DNA from 4 places in the Effusibacillus consociatus genome. Region 4 is predicted to be linked to each of the others. Evidence: riboswitches for the same ligand, from Rfam matches in the RefSeq annotation. Region 4 holds a riboswitch; each other region holds the start of a gene.

Region 1 (7,910 bases), on a different contig from region 4:
ATCGACAACAGCACGATGGCCAAGATGGCAGATGAAGTGATGGATGCCATCAAATAAAGCACGGGGTACGCCCCGTGCTTTTTTTAGTAGTGCTTTTTTATAAGTTGGTATTTAAAGTGATAGCTCCGTCTTCGGTACGAACCAGGACAGGATAGGTGCCTTTTCCCATTTTCTCTGTGACTTTTGATCCACTGGTGGAGGGAGAGGTCTTGGTGGGCCCTTTCACAAGTCCCCTGCTGGATTCCCCTACAAAATCAATGTCCGCTTGTTCGGGAACGCGAATGGACACCATCCCGCGGGCCGAATTTAACATCCAGGCGCCTCCAACTTCACTTTCGAGTGTTATACCGCCTGTACCGGATGTTAAGGTTACCGCTTTTTTCAGATGTGTTGCCTGAATGGGACCGTTTTCGATCCGTGCGTCCACATCCCCGGCAACTGAATCAAGTTCAATCCGCCCATTTTTTGAGATAATTCGCAGAGCACCTCCGATATGGGCGGCCCGGATTTGGCCAAACGTATTTTCAAGCACCGCATTTCCCGTGACTCTTGCAACCTCAAGGGTACCGGCTTTGGTCTTGATTTCAAGATCTCCTTCTATATTGCGGACTACGATTTCACCGTTATCATCTGCAATCGTAGTCTTCCCTTTGATCTTATCCACTTCCACTTTGCCCGATTCGGTACTCACTACCAAATCCCCGACATGCTCAAGAACGGAAACATTCCCCGTATGAGACAGGACTTGGAGCGCAAGCTTGGATGGAACCAGAACCTCCAGATCTACCCCTGTAATTTTCGAAGTCACAGCCAGTGAAGGGTCAACTTCTATACGGAAAGTCGATCCTTGAGCTATGCGCGGCGTCCCGTGCTTGGCTTCTTCACTTGCCTGCTGGGAATTGAGATTGCGGACATGCACTTTTGTCTTGATCACAATCTTTGGGTCGTTTGACTTGTTGACCTTAATTGTTCCTGTTCGGCTATAGATCTCGAGGCGCTGGACATCTTTGGCATCAAATGAGGCCTCTGGCAGCTCAATCGTCTTGTCAGACAATGCATCACGAACATTCAGGAGGCTCGATTGCACCATCCCCATACTTTGCTGGGAATACAGTGCGATCGAAAAGATACCAACGAGACACAGAAGTGCTATACTCCGGGCGTCGACTCGAATATCTTCATAGATCTTTTGTTTTTTAACACAATATAGACTCCACAAAAGTTCCGCTCCCAACCCTAAAATCACCACCGGCCAGAAAGGCAGGATCTGGGAAACAATGGCCAGATGTGCAACCTGGTCAATCAACAAGAGTGTTCCCAGAACTATCAGGGTGAGTGCACTTGTGAGAGTACCTACTTTTCGCATTTCTACAACTCCAATGGCACCCACCGAAGTGACGCGAATCCTTCGAAGAATCACCGAGTGCTTCGGCGGGGACCCAATAATAAAAGTTACACAAAAACCGGTTCTTTAAAATCAGACAGCTTTTTCAGAGATTCTTCCTCTACATCAGCATGCAGAGAATTCCCGTGGGAATCCATGGTCACAATCGCAGCGAATCCTTCTACCTGCAAATGCCACATTGCTTCCGGTATACCGAATTCTTCCAAGAAGTGAACACCCTCGACGTCTTTTACACATTTTGCATAATATTGGGCAGCTCCGCCAATCGCATTCAGGTAAACGGCACCATGTTCTTTCAGTCCGGCCAATGTCTTGGCTCCCATACCGCCTTTTCCGATAACAGCCCGGAGTCCAAATTTCTTAATAATATCCGCTTGGTAAGGCTCTTCCCGAATGGATGTCGTAGGCCCTGCTGCTTTAACATGCCATTTTCCATTCTCATCTTTGAGCATAACGGGACCGCAGTGATAGATGATACCGCCGTTTAAATCCACCGGAGAATCATGATCCATCATGTACTTATGGAATGCATCCCGACCAGTGTGCATCGCACCGTTGATAATCACCACATCTCCGACTTTGAGACTGCGAATTTGTTCTTCCGTAATTGGTGCCTGAAGAACCACTTGACGGCTCTCGTTGGAAGCGGCCACTTCTTCCACAACAGTCTCTTCAGCCAGATCCTCCTTATAGATCCAGTTCTCGATTGCCCCTGTAGTTGGGTTAATCACAACCCCTTGACGTCTGAACGCCCAACAGTTATACGCTACAGAAACAAAGAATGAGGCTGGAAGACGGTTCATAACACCTACTTTGCAGCCTAAAAGGGATACGTTTCCGCCAAATCCCATAGTTCCGATGGACAGCTTGTTTGCATTTTCCATCACGTATTCTTCCAGCTTGCGAAGATCCTCGTTAGGGTTTACATCATTCACTTTACGGAATAATTGTTCTTTCGCGAGTGCATATCCGGATGTACGGTCACCGCCAATGCCTACTCCGATAAAACCGGCAGAACAACCCTGTCCTTGAGCCTGATAAACAGCGTGCATAATGCATTTTCGAATACCGTCCAGATCCCGTCCGGCTTTTCCTAAACCTTCGAGTTCACAAGGCAAGGAGTATTGGATGTTTTTGTTCTCACAACCTCCGCCTTTAAGAATCAAACGCACATCAATGTAATCCTTTTCCCATTGTTCAAAATGAATTACAGGCGTACCCGGTCCCAGATTATCGCCAGAATTTTTGCCTGTTAACGAATCCACCGAGTTGGGACGCAGCTTCCCGAGCTTGGTCGCTTCCGCTATCGCTTGAAGAATTGCTTTTTTCATCTCGATTTGATTGGCTCCAACCGGACAGTGAATATGGAATGTCGGCATACCGGTATCCTGACAAATCGGGCCTTCCTCTTCCTCCGCCATTTTGATGTTTTTCGCAATGGTAGAAAGAGCCAGGGCAGACCGAGTCCCCATTTCCTCCCGCACGCGAGCAGCAGCAATCATTTGTCTGACATCGGTCGGCAAGTTCGTAGAAGTATCAATAATGAGCTTAAGCATGCTTTCTTTAAACTGTTCCATGTTCGACCCCACTCCCTGTTTATTTACCTAGCTTCTATTATAAAGATTCGCTAGAGTTGCATCAAAATTTATTCACCTCTACCAGTATAAAAGAAAAAGGACACCCGGGGTATCCTTTTTCAAAAGTTAGCAATCACTTCTAAACGATTTTGTGCCCGAATCCTCTTTTCCAGTCTTCAACAGGAACTTTATCAATGGCGCAAGGACGGGAAAAATAATAACCCTGCCCATATTCAATTCCCATCTCACGCAGTTTTTTCAAATCCTCCGGGGTTTCGATTCCTTCTGCAATCACCTGCATATTCAAATCATCACCGATTTTCTTAAAGTTTTCAATCATAATGATCTTTGTTCCGGTTTTGTGAAGATTGACTACAATTTCCATGCAAATCTTTACAAAATGAGGCTTCATGATCATCAATTCCACCATATTCGAATTGCCTTTTCCCAAATCATCCATGGCAATCGCAAAACCTTCCTTATCTGCAAACGAACGCCACGCAAAACCTGAAGGCATATGCTCGGTAACTTCCAAGACTACTTGGGCTTCTCCTATGGAATCCAATAATTTGACTGCCTGCTCCAGCGTTTCGATAGAGACATCCGCTTCCATATTGAAGAAGATCCCTTTTGGGATAAACGGCTTCAAAATCTCGACGCTTTGAATAAGCTTCTTGCAGGATAACAAGGTGAGTTGTTGCAGTACCCCGTACTGGCGGGCCAACCGAAACATCTCGTCAGGAAAGAGCACGCCTCCGGGAGCACGGCTTAATATTTCAACGGCCTCCACTTTGCCTGTGTGAAGATTTACGATAGGCTGAACAGCTAATTCAAGTGTTTCATTATACAACATAGCAAATAATAATGTCGGTTTTAAATCCTTCGGTATGGATTCCTGCTGCATGCCGCACCTCGCCTGCCGCTGCTTATTCAAAATCAAAAAGCCAATTCACAGAATTCCTATGAACTGGCCGGTTGCACTAGTTGCTCCAGATCACCCAAGTGCCCAAATACAAGTGATCATTCTTCGCTTGCCATATGATTGTATATACAGCCAGTTTATAGGATCAATTCGATTATTTCAAGATAATATGGTCATTCGATTGCAATTCAGGTATTGCTCCCCCTTACTCATTAGTTCGCTTATTGCTGATGATATTCCTGTCGGATTTCGACGAATTGTGCAAAACTCCTTGCGAGGTCACACAAAAAACCTCCGTGAATAATTTAAAGTAAGGTCCGGCCGTTAGCCAGAATTCTAATGAGAGTACCAAAGGATACGAGCGTTTAATCGCCTATGGAGTTAGTAGCCTAGTCCCCTTAAAACCCCGTTGAATATAATAAATCAAAAAATTTGCTGCTGTATGAAAGTCCATTTTGGCCAACGGGAAGGGGTGTAAAAGTTGAAAATTTTAATAGCCAGCTCTTTTCTCCTCCCCTCTGTCGGAGGGCTTTGGAACTATGTTGAACAGTTAACACGGGGGCTTAGACGTTCGGGGCACGAAGCAGATATTTTGGCGCGTGATCCACACTCTGAAAATTACTACATTCTAAATCAAGGGGATATCCTTGAAGCAACAATAGTAAGAGGTGTGGTTAGGCCGAAGATAACCAGCTTTTTTTTACGGCAGATATCTGACATGGATCCGTGGATCAACGAAAGAGAGATCGAACGTTACAGTTTGGAACTGGCTTCAAGTTATTTTAATTTGCGCAAATATGACTTAATTCATACACAAGATATAATCGCCACGACAGCTCTATCCCGAGTAAAACCGGGGAACACACCGCTAATCGCCACTATACATGGATGTCTGCTGGATGAATACATGGATAAACACATGATACGGGGCAAAAATACGTTGTCCTACCATTACGGTATTGCTCAAGAATATTACGGTATCACATCCAGTAATATTACCATTGTGCCTTCAGTTTGGTTCAAAAATTATTTAAAAAGAAAGTTCGGTATTCCCGATCATCATTTGACAGTAGTCTATAATGGCATGGATACGGAATTGTTTCGAAACAGAATGAAAAATACGGAGAGCATGTTGAATCCCCCGGACAAATATATCATTGCTTGCACTGCCAGACTGTCCCCCGAAAAGGGTCATATTTACTTGTTGGAGGCACTTGGGAAACTTAAAAAAGAAAGAAATGATTGGGTGTGCTGGTTAATAGGTGACGGACCGTTACGGACCGAGTTGGAGGAATTAAGCCGACATCTAAAGATTTCTGACAATGTAATCTTTCTTGGAAATCGGGACGATGTTCCCTCTTTATTGAATGAGGCCGATATTTTCGTTCTGTCAAGTCTGCAGGAAAGTTTAAGTTATGCGGTTATTGAGGCTCAAATTGCCGGTAAACCCATTCTTGCAACGGAAGCCGGAGGAATAACCGAAGTGGTTGCCCATGGCAAAACGGGTTTGCTCTCTCCTGTTGGACAAAGCGAACCCTTATACCGAAATCTGATTAAGGTACTTGATGATGAACTGCTGCGTAAGACTCTTGCAAAAAATGCAAAACTGTTTGGAGAGAAACAATGGTCTTTAACAAAAATGATTGAAAACACATTGAATATCTACAACAAATTTTACAAACTATCGTCAGCTCCTCTGCAAAAGGAGGAAGCTTGACATGAAAATATTGTTGGCGACCTATTGGACTCTTCCTCATACAGGTGGCTTATCCGGATACGTATATCAGCTTAAGGAAGAATTGGAACGTTTGGGGCATGAAGTGGACGTATTCGGGCATCATCCAAGTTATCTGCACTATCACATGCCAAATCTGAATCGATTTATCGAAAAACAACAAATTTGGGATGTAGTCTCTGAAAAAATGGGCAATTTTCACAATCAGTATTATCCGGAACTTGATCCCTGGATTAAGCAAATGGAAATGGAACGCTACAGCTTTGAACTTGCTGCCGCTTTTTGCAAGCTGCACAATTATGATCTCATTCATACCCAGGATATTGTTGCCACATTAGCTCTGTCACGTGTCAAACCAAAACATATTCCTCTGGTTGCTACTATTCATGGGTGTTTTACAAAAGAATTTCTCTTATACGGAATGATCAAACAAGTAGGCGATATAACTTGGCAGTACAGTATTTTGCAGGAATATTTGGGCACAAGGTCGAGTCGCATTGCCATCGTACCTTCAAACTGGCTTAAAAATCAGTTGGTTTCAGACTGCGGCCTATCGTCTGACCACCTGATTGTGATTCCATATGGCATCAACATACACTCTTTTAAAAAAAAGATGGAGAAATCTGCAGACATACAGACAGGTTCAAAAAAGAAAATCATTGCTTGTGTTGCCCGACTTTCCCCTGTCAAAGGACACACAGATCTGTTGAATGCCCTGGCAAGATTGAAGGTTGAGGAAAATGAATGGGTTTGTTGGTTGATAGGGGATGGTCCGTCACGAAGTGAATTGGAATTACAGAGAAACACCTTGAAACTAAATGATCATGTGCTTTTTCTTGGAGACCGAAATGATGTTCCCGCGTTGTTAAAACAAGCCGATATCTTTGTTCTTCCCAGCATACAGGATAATCTTCCTTATGCAGTCATGGAGGCCCAAGTCTCCGGAACACCGGTTATAGTTACGGATGCTGGCGGCATCCCTGAAATGGTCCTGCATGAAAAAACTGGTCTAATCTCCTCTGCAGGACAGAGTGACTCAATCTATATAAATCTAAAAAGACTTCTGAATGATGCTTCCCTCCGCGAAATTCTGGCGAAGACCGCAAAAGAATGCGGAGAGATCCAGTGGTCTTTAGATACTATGATGAAAAGAACTCTGACGGTTTATGGAAAAACAATTGAACACACCAAGGGGGAAAATGCTTTGTCAGATTCTAGTAACCAAGAACGCAAGGAATCCCGGGACACTGACAATAAGGATGGTAAATTTTCTATCGATTCCCTGTTTTCATTTCAAGCGGTTGAGACCTCACAAGTTCCAGTTGATTCCGAGGTTTGGGGAAAAATACTCTCTGCTTTACCTGAAGAGTATAGTATCCCTGATCCAAGGTTTATCGACATGATAAAACAGCACCCAATTAAAAATTACGATCGTATCAGCTGATTGCACTGCCGGTTGCTCAAATTTTTGAGCGACTTTTCCTTTGAGACGAAAAGAATTCATGTATCCTTGATTCAGTTAGTTTTTGCTATCATATCTCACTGTTATGTTATGAAATAGTTCGATAATTGTTCTAGACTATGGCCGACATGCCACCAGTCCGTCTATGTAAGATATCTTATGCAACCAATCGGCTCACTGTTAACTCTCCCCTTTGGAACCTTAGGCAATGGAATGGAATAAAAATAATGGGAGAAGCGAGTGGCTGCTATCTTACTTAAGAAGGGTGCGGGGGGAATGGTCCTCGATTTTGACAGAGGGATACGAGGGGCGGAAAAGATTGAGCCAATCCAAAAGATAAACCGTGATTTACTTGATGCCGCACAGACCCTGACACCAAGTGATCTGAGATATTTAGTGGATAGCTATTATCAGATTCAGGAACATCGAAAACGGGCAGCAAATCAAGTGCGCGAAATTGTTAAATCCGGAAAGTCTAACCCTGTAATCGAATGGATGTTCAAAAATATGAAGGATTTAGAGAACAATATCAGAAAGATGCTGGATGTCTATACGAATGCAGACGCAGTTGGACGTTGGAGCAAATCAATAACAGGAATTGGGCCTGTAATCGCTGCCGGACTCCTTGCTCATATCGACATCGAAAAAGCACCCACGGTGGGCCATATTTGGCGATTTGCCGGTCTTGATCCGACAACGGAGTGGAAGGCGGGTCATAAGCGTCCTTGGAATGCGAAGTTAAAGAGACTCTCGTGGATCATTGGCCAGAGTTTCGTGAAGGTGAGCAATAACCCAAAAGACATTTATGG
Region 2 (7,910 bases), on a different contig from region 4:
AAGCGGAGTCTCCTTGAGCACCTCGGCTATCCCGATAATGGCGGTCAGTGGAGTCCGAATCTCATGACTGACCATGGTCAGGAATTGAGATTTGACACGTGAGGCCTCAAGCGCAGTATGAAGCGCCATAGACAATTCCTTTTCCACCCGCTTACGCTCTGTAATATCATGCAAATTCAAGACAATACCCGAGATACTCGGCTGATCTAACAGATTCTGGCCGATGACCTCAAAGTATCGCCTGGAACCGTCACAGTGTCGCAACCAACATTCTGTTACAATGCTAGTATTTGAACTGCTGAGAGCTTCATTGACAATTTCTCGAAATACGGTATGTTTGTGCGGATAATAGAATTCAGCCAGTTTAAAGACATTTTGGTTAATCAGATCTTCCGGCTTATAACCCAAAATTCTCTCAATCGAGGGGCCTACATACCGAATTGTACCATCGGCGTCCAGCACTAGAATGATATCCCATGAATTTTGAATAAGTGATCGAAAGTGTTCTGTCATAGTCATATCAGGAAATTAGATCCTTCTTGATCTCGGAAGATTCATGAGAAAACTCCATGAGTATGCTGGTCCCTCTTGTTGATGTGTACACTGTGACCTTGTGCGCGGACTTGCTCATAACCGAAAATCCCTTTCCCAACGAACGTTTACTGCTGTACCCGGAGACCAAAAGTGTCTTGGGAATTTCGTGCAAAAGGATCCCGGAGCCCTTGTCCGAAATCAATACCTGAAAAGTACTTTCTTTCGAATAAAGAGAGATCTCCCCATCTGTAGCGTGTTTGATCAAATTCGTAGCCCCTTCGCTTACAGCCAGCATAATTTTCATATGAAATTGAGGCTTCAAAAAATCCGGGATGTACTTCGATACAAAATTCCTGCTTATCGGAACGTCCGCGGCACTGTTCACCTGCATCGAATCTATATACTCGCCCAAATGTCCCTTCAACTCTGCTTCACTCGTACATAGGACGATCTTTTCGTCAGACAACGTTCGGATCACATCTTGATAAGATTCCAAGACTTTTCTGGTTGTTTTCATTCGATATTCGAGCATGGGGGTTAAATCATGCACAAAAATAAGAACTTCAGTGTTCGAAGGATAAAAGTGAATTTCCATTGTCTTTTCATTATAGGCAATTGTCTCATGAAATGTCTGTTTCGTCTCTCTTGAAAGTTTAGCCAATCTCGAAACCTCATCTATGGGCAGAGCATTGTCATGGTTGGCCAGTTGATTGTCGGAGGTATATTGCAGAAAAAATGATCTCCCAATATGACTTTTCTCCTCATTCCGGGAATCTTCATTAGTTTCAATCGATTCGTCCATTTGTGAGTGACTTTCATACGACAGATTTTCACGAATATAAGAAATGGTGGATATATCAATCTTTGCCGTCAGCAGCGGATCCAAAACCGTTCCGCTCATCTCTTGGAGCAATTGATAAACGGTAGTATCGTCCCTGTGTCGGGTCATAATATGGTCAAGTTGATTGCATAAAGAAAGTATTCGTGACTCGAATGGAATGTCGTTTTCTTTCAGTCCACTTGGAAACCCTTTCCCATCCCACTGTTCGTGGTGGTAAAGAATCCAATCAGCAAACTTGTCATTTGGGAAGGTGGACCGTACAATCTCTGCCCCTTTTTCGCAATGACTCTGATACTCTTTTTCCTCAGAGAGAGTCAGAGCTCCCCTTTTCCGAAAAACGTGTGATGGCAAGAGGGATTTACCGATATCATGGATTATTGCCATTTGAATGAGGTTATGTTTCTTGTTTTTGGGATACCCCAAATCCTCAATAAGCATGTCGCAAATTAAGCCAACTCTTGCCCCATGGCCCGCCAGGGACGGAGTTATTCGATTTTCCAGCAGGCGTATGAATTCATTTGAAGTGTGTTGCCGTATCGTAATTTGATTAATGAATTGGGTAGAAAAGAAAATAATTATTAAAAGGAAAAACGCAGTATATAGCAGTTCTACTACCAGCTGAGTTAGATCAGGGACAAACAGAAAGCGTGGTATAACGATCACACATACAAAAACCGGTACAATCAGCTCCCGTAATTTGTCCGTAAAGTGATGAAAGATAGGTGTACCCATCAAAGATTTTCCAATTCCGGCTAATAAAAGCGTGTTTAGCACGTCGAACGTACTGGCTGTAAGCCACACGGAAACAAAGATACTTAAATCATCAGTCAACTGAATAACGACTGATGATATGGATGCACAGATAAAATACATTCCGATTGTCACAAAATAACGAAACCAATTGATCTTTCGAACGGAGCGGTATCTTTTCAAAAACGCGAAAAATATGCTTATGGTTATTGAAATAATTGAAGCGGTTAAACCAATGTGATACAGAAGTAACAGACTTCCGATCGTACCCGCTGCGTATTCATCGCCACTTGGAAGTTTAATCGGAAAAAGATCTAATACAACTATCAAACCGGTAATAAGTAAAAGCACCGGCCAGTGGTCAGTTTGGTGAATATAAATCGCATGGAACAGAGCATAGATACCTATCAAAAAAAGAGAACCAGTATACCAATTCAGATCTCTCATGAGGTATAACTCCTCTTCTGCGAATTCCTTACAAGGAAGACAAAAATTCCTATCGCCACTAAAACATCACCCGGGCTCCAAACATAATTTGTGCCAACAGGTGTTAAAAATGGTATCCAGTCTCCTAACCACCAAAAAGCCGTATCTTCCATGAGGTAATGACGTGAATCAGCATCAAACCCCGCGTTGTCCAAACCTGATATTTTCATTGCAGCAGCCGATACAGGCATTAGTCCTCCGTGCAGAAGGAGTGCAAGAAAATTAAGTGATGCTCCCCCAAGTATCCACTTTATCCCGGACAGATGGCGATTCCAGAACAAACACACAAGTATTCCCAAAAAGGTAATGTTTAGAATGATCGGGTATTGTTGATTCGTTTTTGCTGCAATAATAGCCAGAAGTATTTGTACGCCTAAAATTCCGATCATTACATAACGAGCTTTTAATTCTATATGAAGAATTGTCATTGGATTTCGCTTTGATAGAAAAGCCGCAACAATTCCGGCAAGGACGACATATGTCATCTTTAACACTCCCCCTCACATAAGACAGAAAGAACTGGGGGTAATCCACCCAGTTCTCCCCGCGAGGAAAATTAGAACCAAGGCTTGCCGATAATTGTCGCAAGCGCCATCGCAGACAGTGCTGCGAGGGTTACGATAGAAGAAATCTTCTTCATCGTGATATCCTCCTTTCGGTAACTGGCTGGCATAGTAGGATCACCTACCTTAGCCCCTGTAGTTTTGCGTCCTTCGGTTTCCCGAAGTTTGCCTTTTTCGCCTTGCTCTAATTCATTTCTACATTTAATTTGTAATTCCTTCTTATAAAGTAAAATTTTTCACGGAAAATATTAATATTCTCTATTGTTCCCCATGCGCCATCAAGTCCTCTAACCCTATAATCGAAAAGATCTCACGAATGTCATCTTGGACGTTTACAATTTCATAGATCAATTCATGTTCATCCAGCATTCGAATCAGATTCAATATGGAACCGATACCGGTTGAATCAATAAAATTGACTTGATTGAAATCAATATGAACGGTAGTAACGGATGACAAATCAATTTCAGCAATCATCCTCTCGAAAATATCCACCCCGCTAACGTCCAACGCGCCCTGCAGATCGATTTGCAGATTTTTGTTTTCAATCGCCGTTTTTGCTTGAAACATTGTTTTCCCCCCTAGCCTATCTAAGAACCAGGCTGCCCTGGTCATTTATTCTCATAAATACAGATGATTCCTCATGTATAAACTTTTTGGTCAGCTGAGCGATCCGGATCATCGTATCAGGCCATACCTGGTCAGCCTGAACATACCCGTCAGAATTTGTAACCCAAACAACTGCGGAACTTCCACTGATCGATCCAATCTCTTTTACTTTTACGAAATGCCCAGCTTCAACTTGCCCTCCACGCAGTTGCTCCTTTACCCGAACTGTCCCCTTTGCCTGAATATTCGACCCATAACAAAATCGCTCCACTTCCACATCCCAAGCAGAAATCACTTTACTGTTTGTCAGACTTTGTACGTTGATGTTCATCTTTTTATTCGAGTCAAACTCAGCGGCGAAAATTATAGATTCCATTCGGGCAACAAGCGATTCCATCTGTCCCAAGTCGGAAACCAGGGGATGAAAATAGAGAAAAGCTTTTTCCAAAAAATCGACAATCAGTTGCATCTCAGAATCAAAGATTTCCTTGTCGTTTTTGGCAAACCCGCTTATTTTACGAATATGCGAAGGCAATTCTTTGAACTTGACTTCAGTGAGAAGTTTGATTAAGGGCTGCAATCCCATCTTGGCAATATCCTGGCGGGAAAACGATTTGTTTGATTCAAGTTGCCGAATCGCATTGATTAACTGAATGATTAACTCATATGTTGATTTAAAATGCGGGAGCATGTTATCCCACACAAGATTGGAGTACCCGCAAATAATTGTCGATCCTGTCACTGCTCCATTGATAACCGAATCACCGCCGGTACGAACGGTTGCATTCGAGACTCTCCCCAGTATATGCAAATTTCCCCCAGCCTCTACAATCATGCCGTCCTCCACATTCCCCAGGATGAACACATCGCCGTGAAACCGAATATTGCCTGTTCGAATATTGACGTTATCATTGTGTACATATTGTGGAATAATGCTGAAACCAAGCGTATTGTTGGGGTGTTGTGTAATTTTAATCCTGCCTGCTTCAGTCGCGACTAATTTACGATTCTCACCATGCAAAATGGTACCGGTACCGGTCAAAACCGTAAGTTCCTTAACTTCCGGGGCAGGTACTTCATGGCCAAATACATTCCATCCGTTCACGCCGGGTTTTGCAGCTACAGGATAGCCGATGACTTCACCCGCTTGTACTGACGGCAAGCTGAATCGTTCCTTCCAGTCTACTGTATCAGTGATGATAAATTGTTCCTTCTCTTCCCGCCTTTTTTGGGAAACGAGTTCAAACACGCCATCACGTCCCGGAATCGGATCATACCCTTTTGCTATCACACATTTAATGGGTTCTCGAGATCTGCATGCACGCTTTATCTCGTCATGTTCGATCCCCATCTTCACACCGATTTTCTCCAGTTCCTGATAAACCATTTCTTCTGTAATGCTTGTTTTAACAGTTCTTGTTTCCATCACTTCCAGAGTCAGTTCTCTGCTTGGCGGCATATCTTTCAGAGATCTGGTGATTGAATATCCGGGTACAATCTCAAGAAGTACTTGCATTTGGTCTTCGGAGACCGTTAGAGAAATCTTTGTTTCTCTCAAGTGATTATGCAGTTCCAAGTCAATCACATCTTCTTCAGCCACGATCGTAGTACCTGTAACAGCTTGACCATTAACAGTTAATGTGAGTCCGTCACACGGAGTAAGCATAGCATACTGATAGCTCCCGTTTTTACAGAAAATTTTCCCGTCTTTCACCCAGACTGTCCCATATTCGGACTGGATTTTTGCCTTTGACGGAGCTGACAGTATGTCGACCGTTGTTGGCGATTCCTCTTCTTTTCGGACGGATTTCCTTACAAAAACTTGAATAATGGCAGGACGTTTACGAAACAGCCCGCGATAACCTTCATCGATTACTTCAAACTGAATCTTTTGGGGAGAGATCTTCAGATGCTCGGATGCTTTCGAAACCGCCTCTTCGATCGTCTTGGCACGAATTGTGATTACATCACTCATCCAGACCCGGCTCCTTCCTCACAACGTAGCGCAACAAGTGCGACATCATCCCGCCTGTAGTCCTCCGCATAACGCTTTACATCGTCCGAAATGTATTGGATCAAGTCGGACAGGTCTTCATTCCTATTTGCTTCAATAATTTTTTTAAGCATCTCATAACCGTAATGTTTTTTATCTTTATTCATTGCTTCAAGAACACCATCGGTACAAAATACAATCAGATCTCCTTTTGACAGCGCGACCGAAAAATCATTGTAGCGGCGATTTTTTAATACCCCAATGATCGTGCCCCTTCCTTCGAGCCGTTGTGCCAATGGCTCATCTTTCTTGCTTAAAAGGGGACTCGGATGCCCGGCAGACGCATAAAAGAATTTAGAGGAATGCACATCAAACATTCCACAAAACAAGGTTGAAAATGAACGCAAACGAGTCATGTCTTTCCAAAGAAGATTATTTAACGCGTATAACAATTCACCAGGTGTCTTGTGGATTGAGGTCAGACACCGCACGGTCGAACGGACCATCACCATCATCAGCGAGGCGGGGATTCCCTTTCCCATTACATCACCAACCAGAACCCAGTAGCGCCCATTTTGTTCGTCAAATATAAAATCATAGTAATCACCGCTCAGTTGATAAGCGGGAATCGAGATACCCACACAAGACAACTTCGTGCAGACCGGTATATCATCATGCAGCAGCATCTGTTGAATCGCTTGTGCTGCCGCAACTTCTTGCGAAGCATCCTTTACACCCTGCATGTACTTTTCAAATTGATGATGGAGTTCATTCGTTCGCAAATGGGCTACCTCCCATTTAATTCGTCCAAGATTTCATAGATTCCCATTTCATCCAGGATCGCATCAATCGGCTCGGGTACGGAATCGAATGTTACATTGATTCCTTGTTCTTTTAATTCAACCATTTTACGCAACAAGAGTCCGATACCGGTTGAATCAATAAAAACAAGTCCTTCACAATTCAAAACAATAGTTTTCGCATTGCATTTCTCAATTGCGGCGAGCAGATGGTCTACAGTGAAAATATCCACTTCACCCTCCACTTTTACCACTGCCGATTGTGGAGAAGCTTGTGTAACCTGTACAGATAGACTCACTCAATTCACCTTCATTCAAACAGTTTCAAACAGTTTCAAACAGTATTGAGATGAAAAATATAACCTCTCGGTCGATCATCCAAAATATCTCTCCTGAATATACCGCTCGAATATTCCAACTGCTTCCAAATCAAAATGAACATCGCTCCACCGAAACAACTCATCTATCGCCCGATCCATACTTTTCAGCTGATTATAAGCACGCATGGTGGTCATTGCGTCGAAACTGTCGGTAATCCGTACAATACGGACAGACAGTGACAGAGCTCCTCCGGTCAATCCAAATGGATAACCTGTCCCATCCATATTTTCATGATGATAAAGAATCACCTCCGGATCGACTAAACCACTGTAACTGAATTCCTGTACAATTTCAGCGCCGTATTGTGAATGTAGCCGCAGATTCAACCATTCTTTTTCATCCAACTTGCCTTTTTTATCAAGAATTTTCCTTGGTATTTTCAACTTTCCCACATCGTGCAACAATGCAGACCGCACCAGCACATCCAGTTCCGGATCGGAAAATCCCATCATTTTCGCAAGTTCAAAACTATAGTGCGCAACACGAAGGGAATGCACATACGTATAAGGATGATGTTCTTTTAACCGCCTCATTAAAAAAGCGGACTTGTCTTCAATCGCAAAATTCATTATCTTCTTTGGAACATTATCTAATGTAAGCAGTTCCCTCAGTGTTACTCCCCTCCCCTCCTCACCACAACGCCCCCTGTGAATCTTGTTACGTTTATTCTGCCAAATAAAAACTGGAAAGAAAATCCCTGAGTCTTCCTATTTTTCGACATAACAGAACGGGAATCGACTAGGAAACCCTTCCTATTCCCGCACAACCACAACGAAAAAACCTCTCTCCTGCAACACGCAGAAGAGAGGTTTCAATTTACCTATCATTGTGTTTTGCCATATCCGCTTTGATACACCATGGCAATCACCTGAGTCCGGTCGGAAACGCCCAGTTTCTGAAACATATTCGACATATGATTCTTGACCGTATGTTCACTGATATATAACTTTTCC
Region 3 (7,910 bases), on a different contig from region 4:
CGATATTGCCGATTACAGTGATGTTTTGGGGGCTCAATGGGGGATCGGGTCACCAGCCATAGGGTCCATTTACATGTAATATTATCCGTTGGTGAAGGAGACACTTTTAACAGTTTAGAACTAGGAGGAGAACAGAGATGGAAAGACCACCGAACATTCAATTGACTTCCCCCGGAACTTGCAAACCTTTGGACTCAATATATGAATGACAGTATGGAAATCTGTATTGGAAAAACCGCCTACAGCACAAGACCGGAAGGCACTAGCTAGAGTTTAATCAATGAGAGAAAATAAAGCTGCTCCACTTATCATCAAGGAGTGGCTTTTTGTAATTTCTAAAATGGTGAGGTTGTAGGTGATTTGAAGAGGTGGAGTTATGGGAGCGATCCCCGACCATATACGGGAAGGCTTGGATATTCTGTTTGTCGGGTATAACCCGAGTATTCGTTCGGGGGAAACCGGACACCATTATGCGAACCCGAATAATCGGTTCTATACCATTTTGCATCAAGCCGGGTTAACCCCGCGCAAATATCGTCCGGAAGAGGATGCCACCCTGTTGGAACTCGGATACGGTTTCACCAACATTGTGGCACGACCTACCCGTACGGCCGCCGAGATCACCAAAGAGGAGTACGCCGAAGGGAGAGACATACTTCGTGCAAAAATCGCCCGGTTCCGCCCCAAGGTTGTCTGCTTTGTCGGCAAAGGGGTGTATGAGGAATACAGCGGGCGGCGCAATGTCAATTGGGGAGTGCAAGAGGAACCCGTTATCCCGGGAGTCATCGAGTTTGTCGCCCCGTCTTCCAGCGGTTTGGTACGGATGAAACTAAGTGATGTGGCGGCGATTTTTCGGGATTTGAAGGAACTTGTCGAATCAATCCCGAAGTAATAAACTATCGTACATATTCACGAATCCCTTCTGAAAAGGAAACTGGTTTGATATCGAATGTTTCATAAAATTCACTTGGGTCGCAGGTGTTACCTTCCAACAGCATTGTGAGTTGTGGGCGGGTAATCGGGAAGAACGGAAATCGTTCCATCATTGTAATGACCGGCCACATGATCGGGAGCGGCGCATGGAATTTCGGCCTTCTTTTGCCCACGGCTGATGCGATTTCATCAATCATTTCGTTGTAGCTGTAAGATCGGGTTCCCCCGACTTCATAAGCCTGCCCTATCGTGTCAAGGCGGGACAACGACTTAACGAATCCCTCCGCAACATTTGCAAGGGAAACCGGCTGCAGGCGGTATTCCCCCGTACCGATCACGGGGACAACCGGAGTCTTTCGGATCATGTCAGCGAGCATGTTCACAAACTCATCTTTTGGGCCAAAGATCACAGAGGGCCGAAAAATGGTCCAATCCAGTCCCGACTCTTTTACAATCTGTTCGGCGAGGCCTTTTGTATGGGAGTAACCAGACCTGGATCCCACACGGGCGCCCAGTGCGCTCATATGTACAAAGCGGCGAATGGAAAGTTTTTGGGCCGTTTTTATCATGTTGTCGGTAGCTGTAGTATGGAGTTTGTCAAATGTGATCCCGCGATTCGGAAATTCCCGAATGATTCCGACCAGATGAATCACGGCATCACATCCAGTCATTCCTTTCTCCAGACTGGATGGATCCAGCACATCACCTTGTACGACGGTTATGAGTTTGGCAGAATGGGGAGAAAGGTCAAGCTTTGTTGCAGAACCTGGGCGGACCAGGCACACCAACTCATGACCCTGTTCAAGACAGGCTTGCAGGATCGCGCTTCCCACATATCCGGTACCGCCGGTAAGGAATATTCGCATGGTGAGTGACCTCCAGTTTTTTCTAAATGGAATCATTTTCATTATACCGTTTTTCGAAAGGTATTTCCTGCGATCGAGGAATCGCGAAAGGAAGCAGGCGGAAAAACGTTGGGAATCTTAGGAGCGGGAGTGATCGGTTCTGATTGGATCGCTTCGAATTGGAGAAGGTTGAGTGAGGAGGTTACGAATGGAACGTATTTTGATGGTTTCGTATTTCGCACCGCCCATTCTGTCTGCGGAATCTATTTTAGTGGGAAAAATTCTCCCCGAATTGGCCCGTCACTATCAAATTGAGCTGGTGGCGGTCGGAGACGATGTCGATTTTCGCAAGGATGAAACGCTGGCCGGATTGATGTCCTCGGAGAATATCGAGATATACCGCTACAACAACCCAAAACCGCATAACAAACTGGTTCGTCGTTTGTACCAGAAGAGTACCTCCATTTTTCAGGATGTGAATGAAAAGTGGATGCAGCAGGTCCTCTTGCGCCATAAGCTGAAATGGCCTTATAAGCTGATCTATTCCCGCTCGATGCCGGGGATCAGCCATCTGGTGGCGCATGCATTTAAACGGAAGCTGGATATCCCATGGGTGGCCCAGTTCAGTGATCCGTGGGCGCATAATCCTTACCATCGTTATCCGCTCGCCTGGATGCACAAGGTGGAAGAACAGAATGAAGCCAAAGCGATTCGCACTGCGGACCGGCTGATTTTCCCGACAGTGGAGATTCGAGACTTAGTGGCTTCTTATTATCCGGACACAGATGTGAAAGGCATGTCGGTAGTGCTTCCGCATTATTATGTGGAAGGATTTTATCAATTGGCAGCAGGAACTTCTGACGGCTCTGAGAAAGTAAAGGCCGCGCGGACGGAGGATTCCCGTGTCATCATTTCCTATATCGGGGATTTTTACGGATTGCGCACCCCCGAACCGCTCCTTCAGGCACTGGAGATAGTGGAGCAAAAAGCCCCGGACGTGACGTCTTCGATCCATCTCAAGATCGTTGGGAATGTCGAGTGGAGATTCCAACCGCTCTTTGAAACCTATGAACCGAGATTTAGTGCGACAGTTGAGCGTGTGGGACAAGTCCCTTATCTGCAAAGTCTGGCGGAGATGAAGAAAAGCGACATTTTGCTGCTGATCGATGCGGCAAGCGATGTGAATATTTTTCTTCCCTCCAAGTTAATTGATTATTTCGGTGCACGAAAGCCGATTATGGGAATAACGTCCGAACAAGGAACCACCGGTTCCCTGATTCGCAACTATGGGTTTCCCGTGGTAGATCCGCGGGATTCCGAACGGATTGCGTCCGAGCTGATTCGAATGGTTCGGGAATGTGAACAGTATCGGCAGCGTGCCGAAACAAACGATACAGACATGTTTACAGCAAAATCGGTGGCTGATGAGTTGGCCCGACTGTTTGAAAACACAAGTAAAGCATAAAGTCGATTGGTGAAAATGGGAAAGGACGAGAGCGATGTTTGTCGGATGGAAAGAGGAGGATTTTGCCGTATTTGAAGTGGAAGGACTTGAACCAAGAATGGAAGCGCTGAAAGCGCGGGTTCGTCCGAAATTTGAAGCGATCGGGAGCGCTTTGGCGCCTGATTTATCCGCCCGCTATGGGGAAGAATTTTATGTTCATGTTGCAAAGCACGCCAGACGGAAAACAAATCCGCCGAATGATTCTTGGGTGAGCTTTGCAACCAATCCGCGAGGGTATAAAATGATGCCCCATTTTCAGGTGGGAATGTGGGCCACACATGCATTTGTGCAATTCGCCATTATCTACGAATGTGTCAACAAGAAAGAGTTCGGGGAACAGTTGGCCCGTGAATGGTCTTCGTTAAAACGGGAAATTCCGGAGCATATGCTTTGGTATGACGATCACATCAAGCCAAAATCGGTGCCCCATCCGGAAATGGATGAAAAGATCGACATCTTTACCAAAAAACTGATTCAAAACAAAAACGGTGAACTGCTGGTAGGAATCGAGATTCCGAAAGCACAAGCGATTGCGATGTCGGGAGAGGCGTTTCTGGATAAAGCACGGAAAACAATGTTTGAACTAGGTCCCCTTTATACATTATTACAACGTTGATGCTATTATTTTGTGGGTCCCCATTAAAGTACTCGGAATAAGCTACGAAGCTTCCCGTCACTTTAATGGGCGATATTACGGAGGTAGGGAAATGCAATTCACGAGAGAAGATGCCTGGAAGCTTCTGAATGAGTATACCAAGAGTCAAAGTTTGCTCAAACACGCGCTGGCGGTTGAAACCTCCATGCGGGCCTATGCGGAGAAATACGGGGAAGATGTGGAGAAGTGGGGAATCGTTGGACTCCTGCATGATTTTGATTATGAGAAATACCCGACTCCCGAAGAGCATCCGTTTAAGGGCTGTGAAATACTTCGGACACTGGGGTATCCGGAAGACGTAGTTCACGCGGTTCTGTCCCATGCTGAGTACAGCGGTGTTGCAAGAGAATCACTTATGGACAAGACTTTGTTTGCAGTCGATGAGTTGTCCGGTTTCGTGACAGCTGTTGCATTGGTGCGGCCAAGCAAAAGCGTCTTGGATGTGGATGTGAAAGCGGTAAAGAAGAAGTTGAAAGATAAAGCTTTCGCAAAAGGGGTCTCGCGGGATGATGTGTTCAAGGGAGCCGAAGAACTCGGAGTTGACCTGGACGAGCATATCCAGTTTGTGATTCGGGCCCTGCAAGGAAGGGCGGATGAATTAGGATTGCGTGGGATGGCACAAGAAGCATAACAGGTATTTGGATTCATTGTTGTCGAAATGCGTCGAACTCCCTCAAGGCACCGGGACTTTTGACGCATTTTTAATTTTGTTAGAGGAATTTAGTTTGCGGCTGTAGTAACAATTAAATGTAAACTTGTGATCGTTAAGTAATCATTTTTGAAGAGAGGGTTTGACACTAACACTTTTGACTCTAACGCTGATGAAAAGGGCAAAATCGTCGAAAGGCGATGACGCAAAGCTGCGGGCCTAAGGGAAGGGAATTTCGCTTCTTATGGCAGCCGAGCCGCCACAGTGGTAGCACACCTTCGTGTCTGCCCTGGAGGCAGATTTTTAACAAAAAATGGGGTGTGTCAAATGAGTTTTCAGATCCCTGTGCACTCAGTTTCGGTCGGGTATGACGCTCAAACGTCGTTCGATTCGTTGTTTGCGGAGGTGCTCGATTGCTTAAAGCGGGAGCAAGAGTCCATTCTTGAGCTTCTGGTTCTGTTTGAATCCATGAAACAGCAAGTTCTGGAATTGGCCGAGAAGCGGGCAGGCGGACTGAATGCCTCTTCGGTTCGCGCTTACCCGTACAAACAAGCTTTGGCAGAACTTGAGCAGGAATTGCTGGAAGCAAGTGATTTAAAAGGGGATGCGAGAAGCACGTTATTTTTACTCTTGTCTATGGCATATTACCGGATTGGAAGTTTACTGCAGGCCCGGAACATGGCCATGATTGCCCGTAGTGAATACAGTCGCTGCGGAGTCGAACAGAAAATCGCGTTTGCAGATTTGTTGATTGCGATCTGCTCGCTCGAACTTACTCAATATGAACAAGCGGCCGACCGGTGTGTGCTCGCACTGGCCGAGTCTACACTCTCAGATGATCCGATCGGAATAGCCCAGATTTGGCAGGTTTATGCGAGAATCCTGTATAAGCAGGGGCGAACTGAAGAATCAGTGGCTGCCCTGGTGATGGCAAGTGAAATCTATCGTGAGCAGGGGGCGGCAGCTAAGCAGGTGAAAACGCTGCTTGAATTGTCTCTCGTATTAATTGGACATGACGATTTGCACGGAGCGGTTTACCGTTCGAAACAAGCGTTGATGATCTGTCATCAAAGGCAGCTGCAAGCTTTGGAAATAGAAGTTTTGGATGTGCTGGCTCATTTGTTTCTCAAGATGGGACGAACGGTGGAAGTGGAAGGCTGCCGACAGAGAATTTATCGCCTAATGGGAACAGAAGGATAAGTCGGGTTCTGGTGACCCGATTTTTTTACAAAAAGTTTCAAGTTGAAAAGAAGGAATCTTCCCGCTTGATAAAGAAATACAATTTATAGAATTAAGCGATTTTTCACAAGAGTATGTGAAGTGGGGGATCACGATGGAAATACAAGAAGAACTGGACATTATGAATCTGACAATGACAGAAGTTTTTGAGCAAACATGTAAGCGCTTTCCTGAACGTAATGCAGTTTGTTTTTACGGTCAGGAACTCAACTACCAGACTTTATTCGGGTACGCGAGCCGGTTTGCCGCAGGTCTTTCTGAAGCCGGAATTCAAAAAGGAGACCGGGTGGCGATTATGCTGCCAAATTGTCCCCAATACGTAATCGCTTATTATGGAGTTTTAATGGCGGGTGGGATCGTGGTCCAAGTCAACCCGATGTCGGTTGAACGGGAGATTGAGCATTATCTGAGTGATTCCGGTGCCAAGGCGATGGTCGCTTACGGTCCTTTACTGCCGCGAATTGCCGGCGCTCCAAGTTCGGCCAATCTGGTGAAAAAGGTAGTTGTTGAACTTCCGCCTGCAAACAACACCTATGAAGACGGTTCAGTCGGTTTTGAAGCGTTCCTGGCAGGAGCCTCTTCACCCGCTCCGCAAGTCACCCTGTCTCCCGAAGATCTGGCAGTTCTACAATATACGGGAGGTACTACCGGACGTTCGAAAGGAGCCATGCTCACCCACCGGAACCTGGTGGTAAATGCTTATCAAAGTTTTATGCTGACGGGGAATAACGGAGAACCCGAACGGATGCTAACGGTGATTCCACTGTTCCATGTATACGCGATGACAGTTGCGATGAATGCGGCAATTTACTCGGGTTCACAATTAATCCTGCTTCCCCGCTTTGATCTGGAAGAAGTGCTGCAAACGATAAAAGAGACGAAACCAACCATTTTCCCGGGTGTCCCTACGATGTATATCGCTCTCAATTCACATCCGAAGGCACAGGAGTATGGAATTTCTGCGATCCGTCTTTGTTTGAGCGGTTCTGCTCCAATGCCGGTTGAAGCGATGCGTGAATTTGAGGAAAAGACACAGGGAACGATCATGGAAGGATACGGATTGTCCGAAGCATCGCCCGTTACCCATTTCAATCCGATTGAAAAACGGAAGCCAGGATCGATCGGAACTCCGATTCTTTTTACGAAAGCAAAGATTGTGGATTTGGGCGACGGAACCACAGAACTTCCCCCAAATGAAGTGGGAGAACTTGTTATTCGCGGTCCGCAAGTGATGGCGGGGTATTGGAATATGCCTGAGGAGACTGCGGAAACGATCCGTGACGGCTGGCTCTATACCGGGGATATCGGCCGGATGGACGAAGAAGGATATTTCTACATCATTGACCGGAAGAAAGACATGATTCTTGCGAGCGGATATAACGTCTACCCGCGTGATGTGGAAGAAGTGCTGTACCAACATCCGGCAGTTCAGGAGGCTGTTGTGGTCGGAGTACCGGACTCCTACCGCGGGGAAACGGTCAAAGCCTTCATCGTAGTGAAGCAGGGGGCGACTCTATCGGAGGAAGAAATCATCTCTTTCTGCCGTGAAAAATTGGCCGCCTATAAAGTGCCGCGCCTGATAGAATTCCGAAGCGAGCTGCCCAAGACGGCTGTCGGGAAAATCCTTCGCCGCACTCTCAGGGATGAAGCTCGGAAAGAAGCCGTGAATTAAAACGGCTTGGTTGCGGGGAGGATATGGGGTGAAGGAGGGAGCTTCATGGCAAAGAAAAAGAAACCTACGATTGCCCCAGGCTCGAACAATTTGGAGAAAAAGGCGACACCACAGGAAATTGCGGAGGGAAATTCCACAAAGGTCACGAAAATGAGCTTTGACGAAGTGGACCCAAGCCGAGAATAAAAAGATCTGTTGCCTCACTAGGAAAACCTCGATATTTTATCGAGGTTTTCCTACTTCTTGATATAATAGGGGTACAAAGTTGTTCGGGGAGAAGGCGGAGTATGAACCTACATGTACTGCACACAAACGACGTACACAGTCACTTGGAGCAATATTTGCGGCTGGCTACTCAGATTCGAAGATTGCACAATTGTTTGGTCGCGTCAGATGAAACCGTTCTTTTGTTT
Region 4 (7,910 bases):
GGAGGCACACACCGCTGCACTATACGCGCTTAGTAAGCAGATGAGCGCGATAGCGGACATCGATTCTATGCTGGACCATTTTTCCCGACAAGTTTCAAAAACCCTGAACTCAGAAATCGCCATCTACTTGGCAGGTGACCGGAACAACCTGGCGCTTGCTCATCGGTCTGCCGATCGCTCCGAACACAACCAAGAGAATGAAGAACTCTCTATCGCAAAAAGGGTGTTTGAACTCGGCGAGACGGCCAGCTTGAACGACCCCCCAGGCTATTTTATTCTACTTCGGGCCGAGAACCGAAAATATGGTGTTATGGTGCTCTATCCAAAACAATTGCGAACTGGGATCACAACCGAACAAAAGCGGCTCCTCGAGGCGCTCACGGGCTTGGCGGCAAGCGCAATCGCTCGCGTCAGGCTGGCGGAGGAAGCCAGAATTGCTCATCTTACAGCAGAGTCGGAACGGCTTCGTACTGCGATTCTGAATTCGGTTTCCCACGAACTGCGCACTCCTTTGGCAACCATCATTGGCTCGGCAACTGGTCTGATCGAGGGCGAACATCTTTTTTCTACAGGGGATCGAATGGAGCTTCTTGTCACGATTCGGGACGGCGCTCTTCGTATGAATCGGCTGGTGACAAATCTGCTCAGCATGGTGCAGCTTGAGAGCGGGATGCTGCGCCTTAGGAAATACTGGTGTGATGTGGAGGACTTGATCGGTGTCACGTTCTCTCAAGTCAAAGACTATCAACAACATCGCAAACTGCGAGCCGAGCTGCCGGATGACGGTCCCATTATGGTGCTGGGCGATGAAGTGCTGCTGGAGCAAATGTTGGTCAATGTCGTCAGCAATGCGATCAAATACAGTCCGGATTACAGTGAAATTGTCCTAGCTGTACAAACCGGGGAAGAAGATGTTGTCATCTCTGTCTCCGATCAGGGGATTGGACTGAATGAGGACGAATACGATCGGATATTCGAAAAGTTTTACCGTTCAGCCGCGGCGAAACAAATAACAGGTACAGGATTGGGACTTGCTATTTGCAAAGGAATCGTCGAGCTTCATCAAGGAACGATATCGGCAAAGCCGAATGAGCCGCGAGGGACCATTGTGACGATCACGCTTCCCTTAAACAAGCAAGACGACTTGCATGCTGCATCTGAAGAAAGGGGCATCAAGAATCATGGCCATGAATGAACACGGGGCTCGCATTTTAATCGTCGATGATGAACCCCAAATACGCAAGCTTCTGAAGGTAACCCTGCAAGCCCATCAGTATGCCATCTACGAAGCTTCAACAGGTGAGGAAGGCCTCGGGCAGGCTTCTAGAATCATTCCGGACTTGATCGTACTGGATCTCGGATTGCCTGACATGTCCGGCATGGATGTGCTTGGCCGCATCCGGGAATGGTCGAATGCGCCGGTCATTGTGCTAACGGTAAAAGATCGGGAGGAAGACAAGATCGCCGCATTAGACAGCGGCGCCGATGATTATGTGACCAAGCCGTTCGGAATGGGAGAACTGGTCGCCCGAATACGTGTCGCGCTGCGGCACATGGCCAAATCGACGAACGAGCCCCTCCTCCGGATCGGCGAGCTGACCATCGACTTGGCACAGCGAATCGTAGAACTGAAGGGAGAACGAATCAAGCTGACCCCAACAGAATATGATCTTCTGAAAGTTCTCGCCTCGAATGCCGGGAAGGTCGTCACGCAGCGTCAACTGCTCCAACAAGTGTGGGGCAGCAACCACAATGAGTCAGACAGCCATTACTTGAGGGTGTATATCGGACATCTTCGCAAAAAACTGGAGGAAGACTCGACCCAACCCAAGTTAATCGTGACGGAGCCGGGCATTGGCTATCGCTTCCTGTCCAGGGAATAACAGAATCGCTGACCCCGGCTGTGTAACGATTTCTTGTTTGGCCGTCCGAAAAATCTCTTCAAAACGACAGTGTTTGTTCCTACGGCTTTCAAAGAATATCATGACAGTTGCTGACGAGCAGATAAGCCTTTGTAGGTAGTCTGCGCATCGTTTTCAGTATCTGTGATTACTCATCTTCATTAAGTCGTGTAGCAAAGACGGTAGTCGATTACAGGTAGTCGATTACTGTCTTGGCCCCCCAAAAAACATGTGCTACAATCGTTCCTTTTGATAGTCGCCTTTTCGCCTTCCGTTTGTTCATGAATTAGCTGTTCGTAAGCATGTGCGAGCTGTATGACTTTTCAGCAAATCAGCCACGTTTTGCGTAATTCCCGTACAAAAAGCGCATAGTTTCGGACGCGCATCCAAAGCGTGAACAGAAAGTTGGCGCTATATTCGTGCTGAAACAGAAGTTAGATTTCGTCGTTGACGTCGATCTGCCTTTGACCTTTGCATTCCTTTTTGAACTCCCGACGTTCAGACTCCTCAGTCCTTTCACCGGAGAAAACTGCTTGTAAACAAACCACGATACGAGCAGAACAAGGATTGCGTAAAGGTAAGGTTTCCAATGAACTCACTACCTGCTTTTGATCAATAATTCGACAGCTTCCCGAATCAGTTACATGTGGACTCACTTATTTTTTAACAATGAAGGAAGTTATTTGAAGAAATGGAAATCAAGGCAACTAAATGGCAAGTGACTCTAGAGCGCATAAGCACTTCTCCATTTTGACTGGTGAACAAGAAGGGCTCACTGGTTTCTTTCAAAAACTCAGATACACGTAGGGTTTCAAGAACACATGTTTGGAAGGAGTTGGCGTTTTTTTGGCGAATCATTGGGTATAAAGAAGGATTTTGGCGCAAATAACGAAGGTTCATTAGGAAGGATGGAGTTTTATTTGTAGGTCCTCAGGCTGATCATCTTCCTTTCAAGATCATACAAACGAAAAGGCAAACTCATTGAAAAATGGGGGCGCAAAACTTCAGACCTAAGGATTTTATCTATGGTAGCTGGGTTGCCGAATTTGTTGCTTCCAAGCTCAAAGCTGCTCCAATTCGGGGTAGCTTCTTATTTTGATTCTCTAGCAAAGGGAGTAGCCTTGATGCCTAATATAGAACAATTGATTGTACAAAACGATTTTTATCATGTGTTTCAGACCATTTACGGGTTCCCGGGAAAGAGCATACTGGGTTACGAGGCCCTCATTCGCAGTAAATCCAATATGAATCCAGATCTTTTATTTCAGCACGCCATGGAACAAAACAAGTTGTTCGAAGTTGATTCTTTTTCTATTTTAGAGGCCATTTCAGCTTACTTCAACTCTCCGGGCTCACGAGAACATGGCCCGTTGTTTATCAACATTTTCCCTTCAACCTTGGTCTCGCCTTTATTTATCGACTTACTCGACACCCTTGTCAAGCAATTCGAGCCTTATAGAAATCAAATCGTGTTTGAGATTAATGAGTCCATTTATGAGGGCCTATTATGGAAAAGCGCTTCTTTCAAAGATGCCATCCGTTTGCTGCGTGAACTGAATTTCTTGATTGCCCTTGACGATGTAGGAGATGGAACAACTTCGTTTCGAAATATTCTGGACATCTCACCGGATTTCATAAAAATCGACCGATTCTTTTCAGCTGACTTGAGTACATCCAAGAAGAAGCAAAAAGTTGTCGCACTGTTTGTCGAGTACTGCAATGACGAGTCCAATCTGATTTTAGAAGGAATCGAAAAAGAGGAGGATTTCGAGACCGCGCTATCTTTGGGAATTAAGATGGGACAAGGCTATTTATTCGGGAAACCGAATCGGTTAACGTAAACGGTTGAATGTGAAGTCTCACCCGAACATGAAGGAGTAATCAAGATGCAGGACAAACTGAACTATTTCCGGAAAGCAATGCTCTCATTAAAAATTTCTGAATTTGAAGTTCCGCCTATGCAGGATTTATTGATCATCGGGAAAAAAGCGCCTATCGGGCCGGAAGCGGTGAAGCGAATGGCACAGGCGATATCACCGGAACAATTTACAATCGTTAAATTGGAGCACGCCAAAATTGAAGCGGTCTTAATTCGAAACTCCCTTCTCCAAATGCTGGATGAACATGTGCTGATGCAAATCATACTGGAAGAAGCAGATCGCTTGATCAGCGACAACATGGTTCTTCGTTCCGAATTGAAAATATCGGTATCGGTTCAGCGGGAGGTAGAGTTGCAATGAGGGTCGCGGAATTCATGTCATCCCCGGTCTACACGGTTTCATCGGAAAGAAGCGTCCAGTACGTTTCCGACATGATGAATGAACTTAAAATTGGTTCGCTGCTCGTCACGGATCATGGAACAATTGTAGGGATTATTACGTCGCGGGATCTCCGTTCTTCCCACCCCAATCGCATTGTGGCCGACGCGATGACCCCAAACCCGATCAGTATTTTGCCTGACCAATTCGCCTGGGATGCATTAGAAAAGATGGAAAAACATTCAATCGAGCGTTTGCTTGTCATTCATGAAGAACAGGCAATCGGGATCGTGACCCGAGAAACGCTTCAGATCAAACTGAACCAAATCGTTGATCCGCTAACGGGTATGTACCGTGCACCTTATATTCAACAAATCGGCGAACATTTTCTGAACCGTCGCCAACATTTCCATTTGCTCTTTATTGATCTCAATAACTTCGGTGAAATCAACAAATTGTATGGGCATCCAGTAGGGGACGATTTTCTTGTCGAGTTCTCCAATCGCTTGCGTACATTAACAAACGAACAGGATTATGTCTGCAGGTATGCGGGGGATGAGTTTATTGTGATTACATGCCGTAATGAGAACGATGCCTTGCAATTAGGAGATTCCCTATCCCAACCCATCGTCATTCAAAACGTTACATTGTCCGCATCGGTGGGAGTCGTCAACGGCTTTCTCGTACCTGACTTTTTTTCGCTGTCTTTTCGAGAACTGATCAGCAGAGCGAGTCTTCTATCCACTTCTTTGAAACAAAAATCTCTTGCATGATGGAGAATTCGACTTTTCGTCAAACTTGAGAGCGGTAAAAAGCGTCAAGCATTCTGTCACGCGTCCTAAGCATAAACAGAAGGTTGGCGCTATTATTTTTAAAACGGATGTTCATCCTACCAGAACGTGTCGACTGTCTTCGCGATTCAATCCTGCATATTTTTTTTCTCCCATTGTCTTCTGATCCAGGCCACACCGAATAGCGCCGCGGGAATGCAAACCAATACCGTCAATGCCGAAAAAATGATCGAAGTCGATAAAGCATGCGTCAACTCTTGCAGATTGGGCGCGACCCATACGCTCATTAACAGCAGCAAGAAGCCGACAGGGAATACGATCGGCTGGTATTCACGAAGGTTCATCCATTGAGCGGCGCCCATGGCCGTCACATAAAAGAAAACACATATTTTAACAAATGCGCCCAACACCCAGATAGCCATAAAAAGCGACTCCAGATGGGTAAAGAAATCGGCCAGGTTGATGTATCTGGCGACAATCAGGAAAGGATAGATATAATTTCCCGTTAGATCCCCCAATAGCAGCAGCGTAACCAGATTGGATGACACAAGCGTCACAATGACGGCCAGCAAAGTTATCGCCATGCTTTTTTTCACTTTTTCCGCACGGTTTGCAAATGGAATTAAAAACGACACGGTCAGAAATTCGCTGAACCATGCTTGCAAAACAACCGAACCGGAGAGGGAAGGCCCGATACCTTCTCCCATAATCGGCAGCATCTTCAGAATATGAAGATCCGGAAGCAGGGGGATGATTAGAAGCAGAAAGAGCAGCGCAAAAACAGGGATAAATACATCGGCAAATCTCGCGATGATTTCCACGCCGCTACGAACAACAATGGCACATACGAGCACCATGCTTCCGGTTACCACCAGCAACGGCGTTTGAACTAGGAACGCTCCGACTACAAATTCGCCGTATTCCCGCACAATGACGCCGCCCAAATACAAATAGTATAACAGAATAACTAGCCCGAACACTTTACCCAACCTTCGACCTAAAATGCGTTCGCCTGCCTGAACGAGATTCTCGCCCGGAAACAATCGGTGAATGCTCAGCGCAATCCAGATCGCAATAACCCCACTGAATGCCCACATCGGAGATATCCACAAATCCTGCTTGGCGAATTGATACGTAATCGCCGGCGTGCTTAAAATTGCCGTCGGAGTTACCGCCAAATAGATCATTTTCCCGATTTGCGGAGCGGATATTTTCCCTTTTTCAATCACCATTCACCCGCTCCTTTGCACGGTGAGCTTCTCCAGCAAGTTTACCAGAGGTTTGTAAATAACATCCATCCACTGCGTAGGACCCGGCATTTGGGGATCGAGAACAAGCAAGATCGCCAATATCGCGCCCAATCCGATTAAGGCGCCATAAGCCGTCTTCTCCCGCTTCGTACATGGCGAAAGATTACGCCAATCATGCAGGACCATCAAAGCCAACACCGCGGCAACGCCCAGCAATCCCCCCCATATCATGATCCAATCATCACCTCTGTTCCGGCTTGAATATGCTTTTGTTGGTCAAGCCGGGACGGACAACTTTGACCTTTGCCTGTACATTGACTTCCAGTTTGGAATATAGATTGTCCCAGCGATCCTTGTTTCGATTCCACTCCCTCGGATACTTCCGATAAAAGGCGTCCGCGAAATTGAAAATATCCGCTTTCATTTCTTTTTGCGCCCGTTCCAGCGCCATTTGAACGCGGCGTATGATATCGTCTTCCAGTTCGCGCTCCAACTCCCAGATATGGTCCGGTACCGAAAGATCCAGCTCCGACGTATTTTCAACGATGTCATCCTGGGTCTCGATCCGAACCGTGAGGCTCCATTTACTTCCTTTAATGTGCGGGATCAACTCCGTACGGCTTTTTAGCAATTGAAGCGACACAAGTCCCTTGCTTTCGGTTGGGAAAACAGTCACTGTCGCTTTTTTCACTTCGTTTCTCAACCACATGATTCCCCGCGTCTCGGCATCGTTCATGCGCCCGATCATCTTGCCGTTTTTCAGGACCGCCGTGCCGTTAATGTAAGCGAACGCAGTCTGTTTACCATCGCCAGGCTTGATTTCTACCCAGGGAATGACAGCCGCTCTGGCTCTTCCCGCCATCATCTCCGCCAGTTCTTTCATCGTAATATTCAGCCCGGTTTCATTTTCGGCCATTTTACGTAAAGCTTGCGAAACCGAGCGTTCAATCGGCGGATCAAGTTCCAGCACCTCTTTGGCGGGATTCTGACTGACGAAAACATTGGCCCGCTCCCTCGGAATCGGATGTCTCGTCAAAAATTCCATCGGTTCGGCAAGTCCGTCTTTCGCCAGCCGCTGACCGAATACGAACACTTCGTCCTGGCCCCAAAACACTTTGCGGCTTAATACCTGCTGCAAATGGGATTCCGCATCAGCCATTGATAAACCGCGTGAGGAACGAACGAACGACTTGCCGGAACCTCCGCCGGTGTCCGAAGAGATGCTTCCCGATTGATCGGAGGAAGAGGGCGATACCACATATTGCTTAACGGAGAGTTCCAGTTTTCGATCTTCCGTCAAGTCCATCCCGCCGGCGGTAAGAATCGCCAAATCGTTTATTTCGGTTCGGTCCCAACATCCGGACAGCAACACCGCCGAGGCAATCAGCCCCCCCATTAACGTCCTCTTTGCACCTGATTTCGTCAATCTCCTGTCTCCCCTTTATGCGGGCCCGGGCGTTGACCGTGGGGCTGCCTTCTGGGATTCCACGCCCCCGTCATGTGGGGACGTTTGGTCATGAGCCAGCGCGGAGCGCGCCAGAGCACATCGTTCAGGCTGCGCCACTGCATCGGGGCCAGGGGGGCCATATATGGAGCGCCGAACGAGCGCAGTTTGAACAGGTGATTCAGAATGAGGATGCCCCCCATAATCAATCCCAGTAGCCCAAGAAAGCCGGCAAGCACCATCATGGGGAACCGCAGCAGCCTGAT

Evidence for each region. Region 4 has a riboswitch for cyclic di-GMP ahead of ACFO8Q_RS22575 (EAL domain-containing protein). Riboswitches for the same ligand answer to the same signal wherever they lie in the genome.
Region 1: it holds a riboswitch for cyclic di-GMP, as region 4 does, so the genes downstream of both, ACFO8Q_RS17965 (EAL domain-containing protein) here and ACFO8Q_RS22575 (EAL domain-containing protein) in region 4, are expected to answer to the same signal.
Region 2: it holds a riboswitch for cyclic di-GMP, as region 4 does, so the genes downstream of both, ACFO8Q_RS11725 (DUF5317 domain-containing protein) here and ACFO8Q_RS22575 (EAL domain-containing protein) in region 4, are expected to answer to the same signal.
Region 3: it holds a riboswitch for cyclic di-GMP, as region 4 does, so the genes downstream of both, ACFO8Q_RS09680 (hypothetical protein) here and ACFO8Q_RS22575 (EAL domain-containing protein) in region 4, are expected to answer to the same signal.

The regions. Positions count from the first base shown of each region.
Region 1 is NZ_JBHSHC010000120.1:6,895-14,804, reverse strand. Features, by position in the region: gene ACFO8Q_RS17980 (hypothetical protein) at 1-57, shown strand, start outside; gene ACFO8Q_RS17975 (DUF4097 family beta strand repeat-containing protein) at 98-1,366, opposite strand; gene ACFO8Q_RS17970 (fumarate hydratase) at 1,453-2,982, opposite strand; gene ACFO8Q_RS17965 (EAL domain-containing protein) at 3,122-3,886, opposite strand; cyclic di-GMP riboswitch class II at 3,943-4,027, opposite strand; gene ACFO8Q_RS17960 (glycosyltransferase family 4 protein) at 4,386-5,621, shown strand; gene ACFO8Q_RS17955 (glycosyltransferase family 4 protein) at 5,623-7,083, shown strand; gene tas (TIGR-Tas system RNA-guided endonuclease) at 7,342-7,910, shown strand, end outside.
Region 2 is NZ_JBHSHC010000096.1:48,668-56,577, reverse strand. Features, by position in the region: gene ACFO8Q_RS11735 (PAS domain-containing hybrid sensor histidine kinase/response regulator) at 1-513, opposite strand, end outside; gene ACFO8Q_RS11730 (HD domain-containing phosphohydrolase) at 521-2,572, opposite strand; gene ACFO8Q_RS11725 (DUF5317 domain-containing protein) at 2,569-3,096, opposite strand; cyclic di-GMP riboswitch class I at 3,266-3,354, opposite strand; gene ACFO8Q_RS11720 (STAS domain-containing protein) at 3,433-3,744, opposite strand; gene ACFO8Q_RS11715 (flagellar assembly protein A) at 3,761-5,758, opposite strand; gene ACFO8Q_RS11710 (PP2C family protein-serine/threonine phosphatase) at 5,755-6,558, opposite strand; gene ACFO8Q_RS11705 (STAS domain-containing protein) at 6,564-6,875, opposite strand; gene ACFO8Q_RS11700 (HD-GYP domain-containing protein) at 6,951-7,526, opposite strand; gene ACFO8Q_RS11695 (LuxR C-terminal-related transcriptional regulator) at 7,781-7,910, opposite strand, start outside.
Region 3 is NZ_JBHSHC010000080.1:21,518-29,427, reverse strand. Features, by position in the region: gene ACFO8Q_RS09705 (mismatch-specific DNA-glycosylase) at 377-892, shown strand; gene ACFO8Q_RS09700 (complex I NDUFA9 subunit family protein) at 897-1,799, opposite strand; gene ACFO8Q_RS09695 (glycosyltransferase family protein) at 1,987-3,243, shown strand; gene ACFO8Q_RS09690 (YktB family protein) at 3,278-3,898, shown strand; gene ACFO8Q_RS09685 (HD domain-containing protein) at 3,990-4,568, shown strand; cyclic di-GMP riboswitch class I at 4,757-4,850, shown strand; gene ACFO8Q_RS09680 (hypothetical protein) at 4,914-5,786, shown strand; gene ACFO8Q_RS09675 (long-chain-fatty-acid--CoA ligase) at 5,920-7,497, shown strand; gene ACFO8Q_RS09670 (hypothetical protein) at 7,543-7,683, shown strand; gene ACFO8Q_RS09665 (bifunctional metallophosphatase/5'-nucleotidase) at 7,785-7,910, shown strand, end outside.
Region 4 is NZ_JBHSHC010000154.1:96,384-104,293, reverse strand. Features, by position in the region: gene ACFO8Q_RS22585 (ATP-binding protein) at 1-1,195, shown strand, start outside; gene ACFO8Q_RS22580 (response regulator) at 1,182-1,883, shown strand; cyclic di-GMP riboswitch class I at 2,863-2,946, shown strand; gene ACFO8Q_RS22575 (EAL domain-containing protein) at 3,026-3,742, shown strand; gene ACFO8Q_RS22570 (hypothetical protein) at 3,788-4,141, shown strand; gene ACFO8Q_RS22565 (GGDEF domain-containing protein) at 4,138-4,932, shown strand; gene ACFO8Q_RS22560 (GerAB/ArcD/ProY family transporter) at 5,079-6,182, opposite strand; gene ACFO8Q_RS22555 (hypothetical protein) at 6,183-6,431, opposite strand; gene ACFO8Q_RS22550 (Ger(x)C family spore germination protein) at 6,442-7,626, opposite strand; gene ACFO8Q_RS22545 (spore germination protein) at 7,623-7,910, opposite strand, start outside.